DNA from 2 places in the Enterobacter sp. JBIWA008 genome. Region 2 is predicted to be linked to the other one. Evidence: predicted binding sites of a transcription regulator. Region 2 holds the regulator's gene; the other holds the start of a gene.
The links. Region 2 encodes ArgR, which controls arginine synthesis, uptake and breakdown. Its sites were predicted from a motif close to ANTGAATAAAAATACANT; they were not measured.
Positions count from the first base shown of each region.

Region 1: a site for ArgR is predicted at 1,593-1,610, ahead of argA (amino-acid N-acetyltransferase). Genes of this name have one in related genera too.

Region 1 is NZ_CP074149.1:3,882,294-3,885,710, reverse strand. Features, by position in the region: gene recD (exodeoxyribonuclease V subunit alpha) at 1-193, shown strand, start outside; gene argA (amino-acid N-acetyltransferase) at 228-1,559, opposite strand; gene amiC (N-acetylmuramoyl-L-alanine amidase AmiC) at 1,787-3,040, shown strand; tRNA gene KGP24_RS18750 (tRNA-Met) at 3,129-3,205, opposite strand; tRNA gene KGP24_RS18745 (tRNA-Met) at 3,250-3,326, opposite strand; tRNA gene KGP24_RS18740 (tRNA-Met) at 3,371-3,417, opposite strand, start outside.
Region 2 is NZ_CP074149.1:4,331,999-4,335,415, forward strand. Features, by position in the region: gene degS (outer membrane-stress sensor serine endopeptidase DegS) at 1-437, shown strand, start outside; gene mdh (malate dehydrogenase) at 528-1,466, opposite strand; gene argR (transcriptional regulator ArgR) at 1,865-2,335, shown strand; gene yhcN (peroxide/acid stress response protein YhcN) at 2,710-2,973, shown strand; gene yhcN (peroxide/acid stress response protein YhcN) at 3,084-3,350, shown strand; gene KGP24_RS21025 (barstar family protein) at 3,413-3,417, opposite strand, start outside.

The DNA of each region.
Region 1 (3,417 bases), 450 kb from region 2:
CGAGTTTAACCATGCGGCGCTGATCCTGCCCACGCAGCTTTCACCCGTCATTACCCGCGAGCTGATCTACACCGCCATTACGCGTGCGCGTCAGCGCCTGTCGCTGTATACCGATGAACGCGTGCTGGTACAGGCGATTGCCACCCGAACGGAACGCCGAAGCGGGCTGAGCGCGATATTTGAGTCCCTCTGAACGAAAGCCCTCGCCGGACGGTGAGGGCGTCGTATTATCCCAGATCGGCCATCAGCACTTTTGAACGACGCTGATAGTTGTACATCTCTTTCTTCGTTTCCGGCAGGGAATCGATATCCACCGGCGTGAATCCGCGCTCCTGGAACCAGTGAATGCTGCGCGTCGTCAGGACGAACAGCTTGCTCAGCCCCATCTGGCGCGCCTGCGCCGCCACGCGTTCAAGCAGCATTTCGCCGCGTGAAGAGCTACGGTAATCAGGATGCACCGCCACGCAGGCCATTTCACCGATCTTTTCTTCCGGGAACGGATAGAGCGCGGCGCAGGCAATGGTGAGGTTATCGCGCTGAATAATGGTGAATTTGTCGATCTCCATCTCCAGCTGCTCGCGTGAGCGACGTACCAGAATGCCCTGCTGTTCCAGCGGGCGGATCAGCTCCAGAATGCCGCCGATGTCATTGATGGTGGCGCGGCGGATCTGCTCCGCACTCTCCATCACAATTTGTGTACCAATACCGTCGCGCGAGAACAGCTCCTGCAGCAGGGCTCCGTCTTCCTGATAGCTGTTCAGGTGGCTGCGGCGCACGCCACTGCGGCAGGCCTTCACGGCGCCACGCAGGAAGCGGACGGTGCCGGAGTGGTAATCGCCTTCGGCTTCCAGCGCTTCCACGCGGGCCTGGGCTTCATTCGGGAAAAGTTCCGGCACTATTACCCCTTCATCGTTTACGACACCCTGGGAGGAGCAAAACCCAATCATTTTTTCCGCCTTCAGCTTGATTGCCAGCTGCGTGGCAATCTCTTCTGAGGTCAGGTTAAAGCTTTCACCGGTTACGGAGACCGCCACCGGGCCCATCAGCACGATGGCACCGCTGTCCAGCTGGCGGTGAATAGCTTCTTCATCAATACGACGAATGCGGCCACTGTGGCAGTAATCCACGCCATCGTCCACGCCGAGCGGCTGGGCAATGATAAAGTTGCCGCTCACGACGTTGATATGCGCGCCCTGCAGCGGCGTATTGTTCAGGCTCATGGAGAGACGCGCGGTAATATCCAGCTGCAGCAGACCCGCCGCCTGTTTCACCAGCTCCAGGGTTTTGGCATCGGTGACGCGGGTATGTTTGTGGTAAATCGGCTCGTGGTGGTGAGCAGCCAGGTTGGCGTCGATCTGCGGACGCGCGCCATACACCACCACCAGGCGGATACCGAGGCTGTGCAGCAGGCCAATGTCATTGACGATGCTGGAAAAATTCTCATGCTCAATGGCTTCGCCGCCAAGCATGATGACAAACGTTTTTCCCCGATGGGCGTTGATATAGGGAACAGAATGGCGGAATCCCTGGACCAGTTCGGTTCTACGTTCCTTCACCATGGCACAACCCTTAATGAATGTTTATTCGTAATTTCTGTATTTTTATTCGATTATGGACGTGTGTGCAAGCGCAAATTTTCCGCGACCCACAGAAATTGGTAAGTAATCCGTGCGTTAGCGTGTGATTGTTTACCTTTTTATAGATGACAGTTTATGCGTCATTCGTTAAAGTTTTCGGTCAATTTGGACATTTTGTATATCAGTCAGTGTTCTTGCTCGGGAGAAGCATGTCGGGATCCAATTCAGCAATAAGCCGCCGCCGTTTGTTAAAAGGGGCCGGGGCAATGTGGTTGCTTAGCGTCAGTCAGGTCGGTCTTGCCGCCACCAGTCAGGTGGTGGCAGTGCGCGTCTGGCCGTCGTCGACCTATACGCGCGTGACGGTCGAATCCAATCGCGTGCTGAAATATAAGCAATTTGCCCTCAGCAACCCGGAACGCGTGGTAGTGGATCTCGAAGGCGTTAACCTCAACTCCGTGCTGAAAGGGATGGCGGCGCAGATCCGCGGCGACGATCCGTTTATTAAATCGGCGCGCGTCGGGCAGTTTGATCCACAAACCGTGCGCATGGTGTTTGAACTGAAGCAGAACGTTAAGCCGCAGCTGTTCGCCCTGGCGCCCGTTGCGACGTTCAAAGAGCGCCTGGTGATGGATCTCTACCCGGCCAATGCGACGGATATTCAGGATCCGCTTCTCGCTCTGCTGGAGGATTACAACAAAGGCGATCTGCAGAGTCAGGTTCCACCTGCGCAAAGCGGTCCGCAGCCGGGCAAAGCAGGGCGCGATCGTCCGATTGTGATCATGCTCGATCCTGGCCACGGCGGCGAAGACTCCGGCGCGGTGGGGAAATATCATACGCGTGAAAAAGACGTGGTGCTGCAAATTGCACGTCGTCTGAAGGCGTTGATTGATAAAGAAGGGAATATGCGCGCCTATATGACGCGCAATGAAGATATTTTTATCCCGTTGAAGGTCAGGGTGGCGAAAGCGCAGAAGCAGCGCGCCGATTTGTTCGTGTCGATCCATGCGGATGCGTTTACCAGCCGCCAGCCAAGCGGCTCGTCGGTGTTTGCGCTCTCAACCAAAGGCGCGACCAGTACCGCAGCAAGATTCCTGGCTGACAGCCAGAACGCCTCTGACCTGATTGGTGGCGTGAGCAAAAGCGGCGACCGCTACGTCGACCACACTATGTTCGATATGGTGCAGTCGCTGACCATTAACGACAGCCTGAAGTTTGGTAAAGCGGTGCTGGGCAAGCTGGGCAACATCAATAAGCTGCATAAAAACAGCGTTGAACAGGCCGGGTTTGCGGTACTCAAGGCACCGGATATCCCGTCCATTCTGGTAGAAACAGCGTTTATCAGTAACGTTGAAGAGGAGCGTAAGCTCAAGACGGCAAAATTCCAGCAGGAAGTTGCGGAGTCGATTCTGGCGGGGATACGGGCGTATTTCTCTGACGGGGCGACGCTGGCGCGGCGCGGGTAAATCGTTCAGCCGGGTAAACGCCCGGCAAATTCACAAACGACAGATACAAAAAAACACCCTTAAGGGTGTTTATTGTTTTTAGAAGTATTGGTTGCGGGGGCCGGATTTGAACCGACGACCTTCGGGTTATGAGCCCGACGAGCTACCAGGCTGCTCCACCCCGCGTCCGTCTTTCTACTCGTGTAGAAACTTACTTCTTCAAATTTGATTGGTTGCGGGGGCCGGATTTGAACCGACGACCTTCGGGTTATGAGCCCGACGAGCTACCAGGCTGCTCCACCCCGCGTCCGTCTTTCTACAGTCGTAGAAGATACTTCATCAAATTTTAATTGGTTGCGGGGGCCGGATTTGAACCGACGACCTTCGGGTTATGAGCC
Region 2 (3,417 bases):
AGCTGATGGGCATCAACACCCTCTCGTTTGATAAGAGTAACGACGGTGAGACGCCGGAAGGGATCGGCTTTGCCATTCCGTTCCAGCTGGCGACAAAAATTATGGATAAACTGATCCGCGACGGACGCGTGATCCGCGGCTATATCGGTATCGGCGGGCGTGAAATTGCACCGATGCACACCCAGGGCGGCGGTATCGATCAGATTCAGGGCATCGTAGTTAACGAGGTTGCGCCGGGTGGTCCGGCGGCCAACGCGGGGATTCAGGTAAATGATGTCATCGTGTCGGTCAACGGCACGCCAGCGGTCTCTGCGCTGGAGACGATGGATCAGGTAGCAGAAATTCGCCCGGGCTCTATCATCCCTGTTGAGGTCATGCGCAACGATAAGAAACTGACGCTGCAGGTGACGATTCAGGAATACCCGGCAACAAACTGACAGCCATAAAAAAACCGAAGCCAGCAAGTGCTTCGGTTTTTTTTGCCGGGTGGCGCTGACGCTTACCCGGCCTGCGGGAGACGGTTCGTATTACTTGTTAACGAACTCTTCGCCCAGGGTGATATCTTTCTTCAGCGTATCCAGCATGCCTTCCATCGCGTGTTGTTCAAACGCGCTCAGCGTACCAATGGATTTACGCTCTTCGATACCGTTTTTACCCAGCAGCAGCGGCTGAGAGAAGAAGCGGGCGTGTTCGCCATCGCCTTCAACGTAAGCGCATTCAACAACGCCTTTCTCGCCCTGCAGAGCGCGAACCAGCGACAGACCGAAACGCGCAGCTGCCTGGCCCATAGACAGGGTTGCAGAACCGCCACCCGCCTTCGCTTCCACTACTTCGGTGCCCGCGTTCTGGATGCGTTTAGTCAGGTCAGCCACTTCCTGCTCGGTGAAGCTCACGCCTGGGATCTGCGACAGCAGAGGCAGAATGGTGACGCCAGAGTGACCGCCGATGACCGGAACTTCCACTTCTGTTGGCTGTTTGCTTTTCAGCTCAGCAACAAAGGTGTTGGAACGGATGATATCCAGCGTGGTCACACCGAACAGTTTGTTTTTGTCGTAAACACCTGCTTTCTTCAGCACTTCTGCCGCGATAGCAACGGTGGTGTTCACCGGGTTAGTGATGATGCCGATGCATGCTTTCGGGCAGATTTCTGCAATCTGCTGCACCAGGTTTTTCACGATGCCCGCGTTGACGTTGAACAGGTCTGAACGATCCATGCCAGGCTTACGCGCCACGCCTGCAGAAATCAGCACCACGTCGGCACCCTGCAGTGCAGGACGCGCATCTTCACCGGAGAAGCCTTTGATTTTTACAGCAGTCGGGATGTGGCTCAGGTCAACCGCCACACCTGGGGTTACCGGGGCAATATCGTACAGGGAGAGTTCTGAGCCTGAAGGCAGTTGGGTTTTCAGTAGTAGGGCAAGCGCCTGGCCGATACCACCAGCAGCGCCGAGGACTGCGACTTTCATCCTAAACTCCTTATTATGGTTAACTTAAGTATCTGTAAATCCGTTGCGGCGACCATAATTCAGCAAGTAAATAATTACAATTTTCGTAGCTAAAGAATTTGAGGTCACGCGACTTTAATCTCTCTTCAGAAGACTATCTGACGACAGACGGCAACGCATTAAGAGGTGGTTACAATACACCCTGCCCCGCCACCAAAACAACATCATTTTGATAACATTTAATTTACTTTTAAGCTTATTTGCGCGGCGTGACCCAGGCATGTTTTCTGATAACGAAATCTGATAAAATCACTCCCTTTCATAACATTATTTCAGCCTTGCGCTGAGTAGATAATTTGCATAAAAATTCATCCACATGCATAATAATGTTGTTTCTATCGTCATATTCCGGGTGACTTATGCGAAGCTCGTCTAAGCAAGAAGAATTAGTAAAGGCGTTTAAGGCGCTACTCAAAGAAGAGAAATTCAGTTCTCAGGGAGAAATTGTTCAGGCGCTGCAGGAACAAGGCTTCGATAACATCAATCAGTCGAAAGTCTCCCGCATGTTAACGAAATTTGGCGCGGTGCGTACCCGCAACGCCAAGATGGAGATGGTCTATTGCCTGCCAGCAGAACTTGGCGTGCCGACTACCTCCAGCCCGCTCAAGAATCTGGTTCTGGATATCGATCATAACGACGCCGTTGTAGTGATCCACACAAGCCCAGGTGCAGCACAGCTGATTGCCCGCATGCTGGACTCGTTGGGTAAAACGGAAGGTATCCTCGGGACTATAGCTGGCGATGACACCATCTTTACCACACCGGCTAGCGGTTTCTCCGTGAAAGATCTCCACGAAGCGATTCTGGTACTGTTCGAACAGGAACTCTAATCTCCTCTCCCCGTAGCGCCGCTGCGGGGATCGTTCTGCTTCCGCTGCTTTTTCCCCTCTTTTCTATTTCCCTTTACTTTGACAAATAGTGCTTTTTACCACCCATCGTCATTCACCTGGTGAATGCTAATCAAAAAATCGCACAAAAAATCAAAATCTGATATCCATATGATTTAATTAGATATACCCATCAAAAAAGAGCAAAAAATACTCAATATTATGCAATTTGGTTATAAAAAATTGGCGGTTTAACACGTAATAACCAAGGAAACCATTAGCATGGTATTAATTTTTGCCGTTATTAGTGTATACTTGATTTTGTGATGAGGGTCACGAAACAAGACCCCACTAAAAAATTCGACGAGGTAAGAATCATGAAAATCAAATCAACTGTAGCGGCGCTGAGCGTCCTGTCTGTCCTGTCATTTGGTGCTTTCGCAGCAGACTCTATCAATGCTGACCAGGCGCAATCCCGCCAGGCCATCGGTACGGTTTCTGTCGGCGCGGTCGCCACATCGCCAATGGATATGCGTGAGATGCTGAACAAAAAAGCGGAAGAACAGGGTGCATCATCCTATCGCATTATCGAAGCGCGATCTGGTGACCACTGGCACGCTACCGCTGAGCTGTACAAATAAGTTTTAGTGATAACTGAAGACGTAAATCTCCACTCAACGGCACCAGGCATAAAAATAGCGGTTCAACCCTTCTCGCCGTTGAGTAAAAACCCTATGCAGGAGTAAAGGCTATGAAAACCAAATTGATCATCGCAACCCTCGGTCTGGCATCCGTTCTCTCTTTCGGCGCTAGCGCAGCCGTACAGCAGGTGAATGCCGACCAGGCACAAAATCTACAGCGTATGGGCAGCATCTCCGTAACGTCTGTCACCGGTTCACCGATGGATATTCGTCACGAACTTGCCGCCAAAGCTGAAAAAGCAGGTGCCAGCAGCTATCGCGTCACCGAACTGAATCAGGGTGACCACTGGCACGCAACGGCAGAACTGTATAAATAAACCCTCGTCGTATCTCATCATACGACTTGCCCCTGGCCTCATGGTCAGGGGCTTTTTTTCGTTCAAT